Regions from separate parts of the Yokenella regensburgei genome, predicted to be linked through region 2. Evidence: predicted binding sites of a transcription regulator. Region 2 holds the regulator's gene; each other region holds the start of a gene.
The links. Region 2 encodes CRP, which controls carbon source genes, mostly activating them, when cyclic AMP is high. Its sites were predicted from a motif close to ATGTGANNNNNNTCACAT; they were not measured.
Positions count from the first base shown of each region.

Region 1: epd (erythrose-4-phosphate dehydrogenase) is a predicted target of CRP. The motif match lies at 2,537-2,554, and genes of this name have one in related genera.
Region 3: aaeR (HTH-type transcriptional activator AaeR) is a predicted target of CRP. The motif match lies at 2,614-2,631, and genes of this name have one in related genera.

Region 1 covers NZ_RBIZ01000004.1:381,268-385,827, forward strand. Annotated here, with positions in the region: gene fbaA (class II fructose-bisphosphate aldolase) at 1-20, opposite strand, end outside; gene pgk (phosphoglycerate kinase) at 112-1,275, opposite strand; gene epd (erythrose-4-phosphate dehydrogenase) at 1,324-2,343, opposite strand; gene tkt (transketolase) at 2,725-4,560, opposite strand, start outside.
Region 2 covers NZ_RBIZ01000006.1:12,844-17,403, reverse strand. Annotated here, with positions in the region: gene C7387_RS18175 (YccS/YhfK family putative transporter) at 1-1,592, opposite strand, end outside; gene crp (cAMP-activated global transcriptional regulator CRP) at 1,647-2,279, opposite strand; gene C7387_RS18165 (OsmC family protein) at 2,583-2,987, shown strand; gene C7387_RS18160 (phosphoribulokinase) at 3,039-3,908, opposite strand; gene C7387_RS18155 (YheU family protein) at 3,944-4,162, opposite strand; gene C7387_RS18150 (hydrolase) at 4,159-4,560, opposite strand, start outside.
Region 3 covers NZ_RBIZ01000004.1:703,351-707,910, reverse strand. Annotated here, with positions in the region: gene fucK (L-fuculokinase) at 1-448, shown strand, start outside; gene fucU (L-fucose mutarotase) at 466-888, shown strand; gene fucR (L-fucose operon activator) at 940-1,659, shown strand; gene aaeR (HTH-type transcriptional activator AaeR) at 1,667-2,596, opposite strand; gene aaeX (p-hydroxybenzoic acid efflux pump operon protein AaeX) at 2,731-2,934, shown strand; gene aaeA (p-hydroxybenzoic acid efflux pump subunit AaeA) at 2,942-3,874, shown strand; gene aaeB (p-hydroxybenzoic acid efflux pump subunit AaeB) at 3,880-4,560, shown strand, end outside.

The DNA.
Region 1 (4,560 bases), on a different contig from region 2:
AAATCAAAAATTTTAGACATGTTACGTAGTCCTGTATCTTCGGCCGTTAGAAATGGGTGCGTGCTTGTATAGCGCGCTGAAAAATGGGCAGGTTTCCCTGCCCTTTAGGTCTTACTTCTTAGCGCGCTCTTCGAGCATTGCTACTGCTGGCAGTACTTTACCTTCCACGAATTCGAGGAATGCGCCGCCGCCAGTGGAGATGTAGGAAATCTTGTCAGAGATACCGAACAGGTCGATAGCGGCCAGCGTGTCACCGCCGCCTGCGATAGAGAACGCGTCGCTGTCAGCAATGGCGTTAGCCACGATTTCGGTACCTTTACGGAAGTTCGGGAACTCGAACACGCCAACCGGGCCATTCCACAGAATGGTTTTGGCATTTTTGAGGATATCTGCCAGTTTCTGTGCAGAAACATCACCGAGGTCCAGGATCTGCTCTTCATCTTTGATGTCGTTAACAGATTTCAGGGTCGCGGTGGCGGTTTCAGAGAACTCGGTCGCCACGCGAACGTCAGTCGGAACCGGGATATCGCAGGTCGTCAGCAGGCGTTTAGCTTCGTCAACCAGGTCTGCTTCGTACAGGGATTTACCCACGTTGTGGCCTTGAGCGGCAACGAAGGTGTTAGCGATACCGCCGCCGACGATCAGCTGGTCAGCGATTTTGGACAGAGAATCCAGAACGGTCAGTTTGGTAGAAACTTTAGAACCACCGACGATAGCAACCATCGGGCGAGCCGGTTCTTTCAGCGCTTTACCCAGAGCGTCAAGCTCAGCGGCCAGCAGCGGGCCTGCACAAGCAACATCAGCAAATTTGCCGATACCGTGGGTAGAGGCCTGCGCGCGGTGCGCGGTACCGAATGCATCCATCACGAACACGTCGCACAGTGCAGCGTATTTCTTAGACAGCGCTTCGTCGTCTTTTTTCTCGCCTTTGTTGAAGCGAACGTTTTCCAGAACCACCAGTTCACCAGCAGCAACGTCAACGCCGTCGAGGTAGTCTTTCACCAGGCGAACCGGGCTGGAAAGTTTTTCTTTCAGGTAGTTAACTACCGGAAGCAGAGAGAATTCTTCGTTGTACTCGCCTTCGGTCGGACGACCCAGGTGGGAGGTAACCATCACTTTCGCGCCTTGTTTCAGGGCCAGTTCGATGGTCGGCAGAGATGCACGGATACGCGCGTCGCTGGTCACTTTCCCTTCTTTAACCGGCACGTTCAGATCCGCACGGATGAAAACGCGTTTGCCAGCCAGATCCAGATCGGTCATCTTAATTACAGACATGGTGAATCCTCTCATTGATTCATAAAGTTTTGCAGACGCATTCGCGTCTTACCTGAAACCAATAGCTGCCATCGCCAACGTGGTGTCGAGCATTCGGTTGGCAAAGCCCCATTCATTATCACACCAGACCAGCGTTTTGATGAGGTGCGCACCACTCACTCGCGTCTGCGTTCCATCAACGATGGCGCTGTGCGGATCGTGGTTAAAATCGGTGGAGACCAACGGCAATTCCGTATAGTCAACTATACCATGAAATGCTCCCAGCGCTGCTTTTTGCAGCAAGCTGTTGACTTCACAGGATTTTACCGGATTTTTCACCGTCACGCTAAGGTCGATCGCCGTCACATTTATCGTTGGAACTCGCACCGCAATCGCTTCAAAACGGTCATTAAACTGCGGGAAAATACGGGTGATCCCCGCCGCCAGTTTTGTATCAACCGGAATGATGGACTGACTCGCGGCACGCGTACGGCGCAAATCCGGATGATAAGCGTCAATCACCTGCTGATCGTGCATGGCAGAGTGAATGGTAGTTACCGTCCCCGACTCGATGCCAAAAGCATCATCTAACAATTTGATAACGGGGATTATGCAGTTTGTAGTACAGGAGGCGTTGGAGACAATGCGATGCTCGGCGCGAAGCTCGTCCTGGTTCACACCAAAGACGACGGTGGCGTCAAGATCGTTGCTGCCGGGATGAGAAAAGAGCACTTTCTTCGCGCCAGCCGCGAGGTGCGCTTCACCGTCTTCACGAGTGCCATACACGCCGGTGCAGTCGAGTACGACATCCACACCCAGCTCCCGCCACGGCAGCGCATCAATACTGCGCTCGTGGAGCAGACGAATTGCATCGTCACCGACGTACAGTTGCTCGTTCTCCTGACGGACATCCCAGGCAAAGCGGCCGTGGCTGGTGTCGTACTTCAATAAATGCGCGATGCCGGTAGCATCGGCAAGCTCATTGATTGCCACCACGGTGATTTCCGCCCGGCGTCCGGATTCATACAGTGCACGAACCACGTTACGCCCGATGCGACCAAAGCCATTAATCGCTACGCGTACGGTCATAGGTCTCTCGCTAGACTTTCCCTGATTTGAGGTGGCAAACAGAGTAATGCAGCCACGCCCTGAGGGAAACCTTGCCTGTCACAAACTGCGACTGATTGATTATTTGTCGAACATTTAATCGACTGAAACGGTTCAGCTAGAATAAGCGAAACCAAGAATAAAAGGAATGATTGTCCAGACAAAGAAGCCAGTTATCTGACATTCGTCACATTTTCTTTGGAATAATTGACGGGCGATTTCAGAGATTCAGGAATAGCAGGAACAGGAAGCGGAGGTGAGGAAAAAACAAAACGGTAACCCAATGGCTACCGTTTTTTGTGTTTGCCCCTCGCCCATGAGGAGAGGGTCAGAGGGCGGGCTAAAGCCTGCCCCTGCAAACGATTACAGCAGTTCTTTCGCTTTCGCGACTACGTTTTCGACGGTGAAGCCGAACTCAACGAACAGCTGTTCCGCCGGAGCTGATTCACCGAAGGTGGTCATGCCGACGATAGCGCCGTTCAGGCCCACGTATTTGAACCAGTAGTCAGCGATACCCGCTTCAATGGCCACACGGGCAGAAACGGCTTTCGGCAGTACGGATTCACGGTACGCGGCATCCTGCTTCTCGAACGCGTCGGTAGACGGCATGGAGACCACGCGCGCTTTCACGCCTTCGGCAGTCAGTTTTTCCCACGCGGCAACCGCCAGCTCAACTTCAGAGCCGGTCGCGATGAAGATAAGCTGCGGCTGACCGTCGCAATCTTTCAGCACGTAACCACCGCGAGCGATATCCGCCAGCTGTTTCTCGGTACGATCCTGCTGTGCCAGGTTCTGACGGGAGAGGATAAGCGCGGTCGGGCCATCGTGACGCTCAACGCCATATTTCCATGCCACAGCAGATTCAACCTGGTCACACGGACGCCACAGGCTCATGTTCGGCGTCACGCGCAGAGAGGCAATCTGCTCAACCGGCTGGTGAGTCGGGCCATCTTCGCCAAGACCGATAGAGTCATGGGTGTAAACCATCACCTGACGCTGCTTCATCAGCGCAGCCATACGTACCGCGTTACGCGCGTACTCGACGAACATCAGGAAGGTGGAGGTGTACGGCAGGAAACCACCGTGCAGGGAGATACCGTTAGCGATAGCGGTCATACCGAATTCGCGCACGCCGTAATGGATGTAGTTACCCGCCGCATCTTCGTTGATTGGCTTAGAACCAGACCACAGGGTCAGGTTAGAAGGTGCCAGGTCAGCGGAACCGCCGAGGAACTCAGGCAACAGCGGGCCAAAGGCTTCAATCGCGTTCTGAGAAGCTTTACGGCTGGCGATTTTCGCCGGGTTAGCCTGCAGCTTAGCAATCCACTCCTGCGCTTTCGCCGCGAAGTCAGCCGGCATTTCGCCCTTCATACGACGGGTAAATTCAGCGGATTCCTGCGGGAAGGCTTTCGCATAAGCAGCGAACTTCTGGTTCCAGGCAGATTCTTTCGCCTGGCCTGCTTCTTTAGCATCCCACTGCGCATAGATTTCAGACGGGATTTCGAACGGAGCGTATTTCCAGCCCAGCTGTTCACGAGTTGCAGCAACTTCCGCATCACCCAGCGGCGCGCCGTGGGAGTCGTGAGTACCGGCTTTGTTCGGAGAACCGAAACCGATAATGGTTTTGCACATCAGCAGGGACGGTTTGTCGGTCACTGCACGCGCTTCTTCAACCGCACGTTTGATAGCGGCCGCGTCATGACCGTCTACGCCACGCACAACGTGCCAGCCGTAGGCTTCAAAGCGCTTCGCGGTATCGTCGGTGAACCAGCCTTCAACGTGACCGTCAATGGAGATACCGTTGTCGTCGTAGAACGCAACCAGTTTGCCCAGTTTCAGGGTGCCCGCCAGGGAGCACACTTCGTGGGAGATACCTTCCATCATGCAGCCATCGCCCATGAAGGCGTAGGTGAAGTGATCAACGATGTCGTGACCCGGACGGTTAAACTGTGCTGCCAGGGTTTTCTCTGCGATAGCCATACCTACGGCGTTGGCAATACCCTGACCCAGCGGACCCGTAGTGGTCTCAACACCGGCGGTGTAACCCACTTCCGGGTGGCCCGGCGTTTTGGAGTGCAGCTGACGGAAGTTCATCAGCTCAGACATCGGCAGGTCGTAGCCGGTGAGGTGCAGCAGGCTATAAATCAGCATAGAGCCGTGGCCATTGGACAGCACGAAACGGTCGCGGTCTGCCCAGGC
Region 2 (4,560 bases):
ATCAAGCGAATGGCTTCCTGATCGGCCTCCAGCGCATCCTGGGCGTTTTTACGTAGCAGGCCGGTCTGCCACTGTGGCCACAGCCACACCATGCCGCCGAAGGCTATCAGACAGCCAATGATGGTATCGATGAAGCGAGCGACAATAAACTGCTCACCGTTCAGGGTCAGAAGCTGGATGGTGTATACCGCGGTCACCGTAAAGCCCACCGTCGCCCAACCGTAGTTCTTACGAATAATCAGATAGCTGACCAGCGTGATGATGAGCATCGCACTTAGCGTATAGCCTTCCGGGACGTGGAAGTGCAGGGTACTTCCCACAATCACCAGTCCGGCGAGGGTACCGATTGCACGGTGGACGATCCTCACCCGCGTCGCGCCATAACCGTTCTGGGTGACCAGCAGGATGGTCATCAGGATCCAGTACGGTTTTGGCAGGTGCAGGGCGGCACCCATCAGGCTCGCGATGCTCAGCATCACGCTGATACGTGCGGCGCTGCGCAGCGCCGACGACTTCAGCGACAGATAGCTTCTCAGTGCCGGAATAACCGGCAGGCGACGCTCTTTGTCAGCCATCAGATTACGAGGGTAGAGCGGGCGCTGGGTGCGAAGAACGCGCGCGATACGGCTGAAATGCCAGGCGCAGAACTGGCCTACCGGATTGTCCGGATGCTGGCGTGCGATTTTCTCCAGCGCGCCAAGCTGCTTATCCATCGTGAAGCGGTGCGGGTAGCGGTGATAAAGAATATCGTCAGCAAGCTCGCGCAGCCGCGCTGCAATGGTCTGGGCATTCCAGCGGATAACCGCTTCGGCGTGGCTGCGCTCCACCAGTTTCTGCACCTCTTCCGGCTGATGCAGGCTGACGGAGATATGCTCTTGTAAATCGAGCCCCATCTGGAATACCCGCAGCAGCCGTTTGTAATCGCGATTTTTGTTGGCTGCCAGCATGTGCAATTGCTGGTAACACTGGCTTATCAGATCGACCGCTTTTTGCTGGCGGTTGAGCAGCGGCGGCAGCGCGGTGGTCGGGTCGGTGTGCTGGGTAAGCAGGCTGTACTTCGCTTCACAGTAGTCGGCAAGCTGGCGATACAGCAGGCTCAGGGATTCACGCAGCGGCTGCTCTTTCCACATCCAGAACCAGAACCAGTTAAAGAGCCCGTACCACAGAGTACCCAGCGCATACAGCAGCAGCGGCTGCCAGACCGGCATATTTCCAGCCAGGCTTAGGGTGAAGATGGAGGCAATCAGCGACGCGGGCAGCAGGCGGGCGTGCAGGGCGCTAATCTCAGCCGTCACGCCAAGTATCATCGTCAAGCCGGTCAGGATGAGCGGCAGGGGGATGTCTTTTGCCAGCAGGAGCTGGACTATCAGGCTGCAAACGGCAAACAGCGTGCCGCCGACGACCAGGCGTTTAAAAAAGCGTTTATGCGGCGTGTCGAGGCCGGCAATGTTGCAGCAGGCAGGAACGAGGGAGAACAGCAGACCCTGCTGGAGATGGCCGAGAATCAGACCCACAGCCACAGGAAGACACAACACCAGCGTTTGCCGCAGTGCGTAGTTAACTTCCGGGTGATAGATAAGCCTGCGCCACATGGGTGATAAAACAAAAACGGCGCGCGAGGTAGGTTGCGCGCCGTCTGGCATGATTTAGCGGGTACCGTAAACCACGATGGTTTTACCGTGTGCGGAGATCAGATTCTGATCTTCCAGCATTTTCAGAATACGACCCACGGTTTCACGGGAGCAGCCCACGATCTGACCGATTTCCTGACGAGTGATTTTGATCTGCATCCCGTCCGGGTGAGTCATGGCGTCCGGCTGTTTCGCCAGGTTCAGCAGCGTCTGCGCGATGCGGCCCGTTACGTCCAGGAAGGCGAGGTTGCCCACTTTCTCAGACGTTACCTGCAGACGGCGAGCCATCTGAGAAGAGAGACGCATCAGGATGTCCGGGTTTACCTGGATCAGCTGACGGAATTTTTTGTATGAAATTTCAGCGACTTCACAAGCCGTTTTAGCACGCACCCAGGCGCTACGTTCCTGGCCTTCTTCAAACAGGCCTAATTCACCGATGAAATCGCCCTGGTTGAGGTAAGAGAGGATCATCTCTTTACCTTCTTCATCCTTGATGAGTACAGCCACGGAGCCTTTCACGATGTAATACAACGTTTCTGCTTTTTCACCCTGGTGAATAAGCGTGCTCTTCGACGGGTACTTATGAATGTGGCAATGAGACAAGAACCATTCGAGAGTCGGGTCTGTTTGCGGTTTGCCAAGCACCATGCGCGATTATCCTCTGTTATAAGCTGTCTCCAGCGGCATTAGTCTTTCTGCCCCTGGGTTGCAATCGAATTCTTCCCGCTACCTGGGAAGTGGGCTGACGGTATATTCAGCAGCCTTATGTGATGTCCTCTGCAGACATGTCATTTATCAATGTAACACTGTTGCATCCCGAATGTTTTAGCATAGCTTTCGCCGCATGTCTCCTGGTGTCTCGCTTCAGCATGATGCACGTCGCCTTCCATTGCGAGAAATGTTATGTGCGCGTAATCTGTGAAGAAAATTGCAACTCAGGAGTTAAAAAATATGCAAGCGCGTGTGAAATGGGTTGAAGGGTTAACCTTCCTTGGTGAGTCGGCTTCGGGTCATCAGATTTTGATGGATGGCAACTCTGGAGATAAAGCACCAAGCCCGATGGAAATGGTGCTGATGGCGGCGGGCGGATGCAGCGCCATCGACGTGGTCTCTATTCTGCAAAAAGGCCGCCAGGCCGTGACGGATTGTGAAGTGAAGCTGACTTCTGAGCGCCGTGATGAGGCTCCGCGCCTGTTCACCCACATCAATCTGCACTTCATCGTGACCGGTAAAGATCTGAAAGATGCAACCGTCTCTCGCGCGGTGGATCTGTCTGCTGAGAAGTATTGCTCGGTGGCATTGATGCTGGAAAAAGCCGTCAACATCACGCATTCCTATGAGGTTGTTGAAGGCTGATGTTAATACGGGTGGTCACTCACCCCCTTCCCGGCGGAAGAGGGGTGAGGTTTATCCGATTTTTTTCCCTTCCATGATTCGCTGTACCAACGGCGCCATGATCAGCTCCATCGCCAGCCCCATTTTCCCGCCCGGTACCACCAGAGTATTCATATGTGAAATGAACGAGCCCTGCAGCATAGCCAACAGCCATGGGTAGTCGATTCCCGCCAGATTACGGAAATGAATGACCACGAAGCTCTCATCAAGCGAAGGAATCCCTTTTGCGGCAAACGGGTTCGAGGTATCGACGGTCGGGACGCGCTGGAAGTTAATGTGGGTGCGGGAAAACTGCGGAGTAATGAAGTTGATGTAGTCCTCCATTGAGCGCACCACGGAATCCATCACTGCCTCACGCGAATGACCGCGCTCGCCGGTGTCGCGCACCAGCTTTTGGATCCACTCAAGGTTGACGATGGGCACCACGCCGACCAGCAGATCGACATGACGGGCGACATCCTGATCCTTTGTCACTACGCCGCCGTGCAGGCCTTCATAGAACAAGACGTCGGTAGGTTCGGGCAACGGCTGCCACGGCGTGAAGGTGCCTGGCACCTGGTCCCAGGGGACCGCTTCATCATAGGTATGCAGGTATTTACGCGACTGGCCTTTACCGCTCAGGCCGTACTCGTGGAAGGTTTGTTCGAGCAGGCTAAAGTCATTGGCTTCCGGGCCAAAATAGCTGATGTGCTTTCCCAGGTCGCGCGCCTTACGGATAGCCATATCCATTTCCGGCCGCGTGTAGCGATGAAAGCTGTCGCCCTCAACCTCCGCGGCGCGGAGCTTGAGCTGGGAGAAAATCTTACGAAATGCGAGGCTGGTGGTTGTGGTTCCGGCACCGCTGGAGCCCGTGACTGCAATAACCGGGTGTTTGGCCGACATAGCGAACAGCTCCCTGAGTCAATGGTGATGGAGGGTCAGCCGTTAAACTGCTTGCGCGACATAATATTGACGGTCTCGTGCAGTTCGGACCACACCAGCACGGCCTCACCGCTTTGCAGCTGTTGTTTAACGTCGGCGACCTTATCTTTTAATGAACGTTCATGTTCACCATAGTCGGTGCCTTCGCGCAAGACAAAACTTTCGATCAGGTTTTCGAGCGCTTCCGGGCTCAGGTCCTGCCAGGGGATCATCATGCTTGTGCCCTCAGCCAGCGGGTTAACCAGTCGGGAATGCGCTTTTCGAGCCACATTTCCGGTTTACGCAGGGTGCCACCCACAAAGCCGACGTGGCCGCCGTGCTCCGTCAGTTGATACTCAACGTTTGGCGGCAGCTGTTCCTGAGGAGGAATGGAGTGGTGATCCATAAACGGATCGTCCTTCGCATGGATGATAAGCGTAGGAATTTTGATTTCACTCAGGACCGGCATAGCGCTGCACTGACGGTAGTAGTCGATAGCATCCGCGAAACCGTGGATTTTCGAGGTGATAAGATCATCGAATTCACGGATACGACGCACGCTTTTCAACTGCCGCAGGTTAATCGGCAGGGTTCCAGGGTAGGCCTTGAGCTTGCGGGCGGCGTTACCCTTGAG
Region 3 (4,560 bases), on a different contig from region 2:
AGCCAGACGCGCCACCACGAGCAATAGCGGGCTGCGCATGCAGTGCGATCTGCTCTCAGATGCCAGCGCTGGCTGGCAGGGCGTTACGCTCAACACCACCCGAGGCGAGATGTACCGCGCCGCGCTGGAAGGATTGACCGAGCGTCTGCACCGTGACTTACAAACCCTGGAAACGGTAGGCGGTTTTCGTGCCAGAGAGCTGTTGCTGGTGGGCGGCGGTTCACGCAATACGCTGTGGAACCAGATGAAAGCCGATGTGCTCGGGATCCCCGTTAAGGTGCTGGATGATGCCGAAACAACGGTCTCGGGGGCGGCAATGTTTGCCTGGTTCGGTGTTGGGGAATTCCGCTCGCCGGAACAGGCGCGTGATCAGGTGTGTTACCAGTACCGTTATTACTACCCGGAAACATCGCCAGTGGCTCTGCCTGAACTGGTATACCGGAACTAATGTGCAAGGAGAGTGACATGTTAAAAACCATATCGCCGCTGATTTCGCCCACGCTGTTAAAGGTGCTGGCGGAGATGGGGCACGGTGATGAGATTATCTTCGCCGATGCGCATTTCCCGGCCCATAGCCTGGGACCGCAGGTGATTCGTGCCGATGGGCTGGCGGTGAGCAGCCTGCTGGCGGCGGTGATCCCGCTTTTCGAACTCGATGCCTATGCGCCGCCGCTGGTGATGATGGCGGCGGTCGATGGCGACACGCTCGATCCCACCGTTGAAGCCCGCTATCGGGATGCGCTGGCAGGGGAAAAGCCCTGCCCGGAGATCCTGCGCATCGGCCGCTTTGCGTTCTATGAGCGCGCGCAGCGTGCCTTTGCGATCGTAATCACAGGTGAGTGCGCGAAGTACGGCAATATCCTGTTAAAGAAAGGAGTTACGCCGTAATCTCTGCGAAGCCACGACGGGCAGGCGATAACGTGAGACGGGAGAGACGGAATGAAACTGGCGCGCCAGCAGGCTATTATCGAGTTATTAGTCCAGCATGAGAGCCTGACGACGGAGGATCTCGCCGCGCGGTTGGGTGTCAGTAAGGAAACGATTCGCCGGGATCTGAGCGAGCTGCAGGAGCGGGGTAAGATCCTGCGCAGCTACGGGCGGGCCAAAACCATTCGCCGCGACAGCCAGGACAGCGGCGATCCGTTTCACATCCGCCTGAAAAGCCACTATGCGCATAAAGCTGATATCGCTCGTGAAGCGCTGTCGTGGATAGACGAAGGCATGGTGATTGCGCTGGATGCCAGCTCCACCTGCTGGTATCTGGCGCGCCAATTGCCGGACGTTAATCTCACCGTGTTTACCAATAGCCACCCGATTTGCCATGAGTTAAGTAAGCGTGAGCGGATAACGCTTATCAGCTCCGGTGGCAAGCTTGAGCGAAAGTACGGCTGCTATGTTAACCCGGCGCTGCTTTCACAGGTGAAGTCGCTGGAGATCGATCTATTTGTTTTTTCCTGCGAGGGGGTCGACGCCCAGGGCGTGCTGTGGGAATCCAACGTTTACAACGCTGATTTTAAGTCACTGCTGCTGCGAAGAGCACAGCAGTCGCTGCTGCTCATCGATAAAAGCAAATTCAACCGCGCCGGAGAGGTGATGATCGGTAACATCGGCGACGTTACTCAGCTTATCTCCGACGCACAAGGCGATTACGCCCCCTGATGGCGCACTACTGTAACTCTCCGCGCCCCGACATTCCTTTGTAGCGCTCACCCACCTCAACAAAATATTCGGTCATGGCGTTGATGCAGACCTGTACCTTCAGAGGCAGTTTGTCTTTTTCGGTATACAGCGCGTAGACCGGCCGCGGATCCGACTGGTAGCGCGGCAGCAGGATCTCGAGGATCCCCTGATTGATTTCATTGATCACCCACATCAGCGGCACGAGGGCGATCCCGACCCCCGCCACCAGCCAGCGGCTAATGGTCATCGGATCGTTTGTGACGAAACGCCCGTGAGGGCTCAGGCGGGTGGTTATTCCTTCCGGCGCTATCAACTCAAAGTCGTTGTGCGGGCGCACGCTATACTCAAGCCAGGAGTGATTGGCGAGATCGGCGGGTTTCTCCGGTATTCCGGCCTGCTGCAGATAACTTTTTGCCGCGCATAGCACCATCGGCATCGAGCCCAGCCGGCGGGAGAACAGGCTGGAATCCTGCAGTGCGCCCACGCGGATAACCAGATCCAGACCATCGGCGATAAGATCCGGTGCCGGGATCCCGGTGACCAGATTCACCGTGAGCCCTGGATACTCTTTCAGCATCTCGGCGGTGATATTGGCGAGGACATTTTGCGCCATGGTGGAAGAACAACCAATGCGCAGCGTGCCGATCGGGGTGTTATTAAATGAGTAGAGCTGTTCGTGCACGTCCTGCACTTCATGCAGCATGCGGCGGCAGCCCTGATAGTAAATTTTTCCGGCTTCGGTGAGGCCAATGCTGCGGGTGCTACGGTTGAGCAGCTTGACCTGCAGCTCATCTTCCAGTTTTGACACGGTCTGGCTGATAGAAGAAACGCTCATCTGGAGCTGTCGTGCCGCCGCGGTGAAGGAGCCAAACTCGACCACTTTGGCGAACACCGTCATGCGTTTTAGTCGTTCCATTATTCACTCTGGCTTAAAAGTGATTTAGATCACATATTATAGATAAGGGGATCACTGTTACGTTAATATACTGTTAGCTGGATAAGAAAAACACCCGCTAACCTGCTCCCGCATTCTCGCTAATCAAGGTCAACATGAGTCTGTTTCCCGTCATCGTGATTTTCGGCTTGTCGTTTCCGCCGATCTTCTTTGAGTTGCTGTTGTCGCTGGCCATCTTCTGGCTGGTGCGACGGGTGCTGATCCCGACCGGGATCTATGATTTTGTCTGGCACCCTGCGCTGTTTAATACTGCGCTGTACTGCTGTCTTTTTTATCTGATATCGCGCTTGTTCGTTTGAGGTCGCTGTGAAAACACTAACAAGAAAAATCTCCCGTACAGCCATCACCCTGATACTGGTTATCCTGGCATTCATCGCCATTTTTCGCGCCTGGGTTTACTACACGGAATCGCCGTGGACGCGCGATGCGCGCTTCAGCGCTGACGTTGTCGCTATTGCCCCGGATGTCGCCGGTCTCATTACCGAGGTTAACGTCAAGGATAACCAACTGGTTAAGAAAAACCAGGTGCTGTTTGTTATCGACCAACCCCGTTACCAGAAAGCGCTTGAAGAAGCCGAAGCCGACGTGGCCTATTACCAGGTGCTGGCAAACGAGAAGCGTCGCGAAGCGGGTCGTCGTAATCAGCTCGGTGTTCAGGCCATGTCGCGTGAAGAGATTGACCAGGCGAATAACGTTCTGCAAACCGTTCAGCATCAGCTGGCGAAAGCCCAGGCTTCGCGTGACCTGGCGCGTCTGGATCTCGAGCGTACCACCATTCGTGCGCCATCCGACGGCTGGATAACCAACCTCAACGTCTATACCGGCGAATTTATCACCCGTGGCTCTGCGGCGGTGGCGTTGGTAAAAGAGGGCTCATTCTACGTGATGGCTTACATGGAAGAGACCAAACTTGAGGGTGTGCGACCGGGCTACCGGGCCGAAATCACCCCGCTCGGCAGTTCAGTGGTGATCCGCGGTAGCGTCGACAGCGTGGCTGCAGGTGTCACTAACGCCAGTAGCAGTAACGATGTGAAAGGGATGGCAACCGTTGATTCCAACCTTGAGTGGGTGCGTCTTGCTCAACGCGTACCGGTGCGTATTCACCTTGATGAGCAGCGTGGGAATCTATGGCCTGCCGGTACCACCGCAACGGTGGTTATTACCGGGCCGAAAGACCGCGACGCGCGTGAGATGACCTTCTTCCAGAAGATGGCGCTGCGCCTGCGTGAGTTTGGTTAATCGCAATGGGTATTTTCAGCATTGCCAACCAGCATATTCGCTTTGCGCTGAAGCTTGCCTGCGCCGTCGTGCTGGCGCTGTTTGTGGGCTTTCATTTTGAGCTGGAAACCCCGCGCTGGGCGGTGCTGACCGCCGCAATCGTCGCGGCAGGACCGGCGTTTGCCGCCGGTGGTGAACCCTACTCCGGGGCCATTCGCTATCGCGGAATGTTGCGAATTATCGGGACCTTTATCGGCTGTATTGCGGCGCTGACCATTATTATTCTGATGATCCGTGCACCGTTGCTGATGGTACTGGTGTGCTGCGTGTGGGCAGGCTTTTGTACCTGGATCTCTTCGCTGGTCCGCGTGGAAAACTCCTACGCCTGGGGGCTTGCCGGGTATACCGCACTCATCATCATTATCACTATCCAACCCAACCCCCTGCTGACGCCGCAGTTCGCCGTAGAGCGCTGCAGCGAGATTGTGATTGGTATCGTCTGTGCGATCGCCGCCGATCTGCTGTTTTCGCCGCGATCTATCAAACAGGAGATTGACCGGGAGCTCGATGCGCTGCTGGTAGCACAGTATCAGCTGATGCAGCTGTGTATTCGTCACGGTGATGGCGAAGAGGTTGATAAAGCCTGGAGCGCGCTGGTTCGTCGCACCCAGGCGCTGGAAGGGATGCGCAGCAACCTGCATATCGAA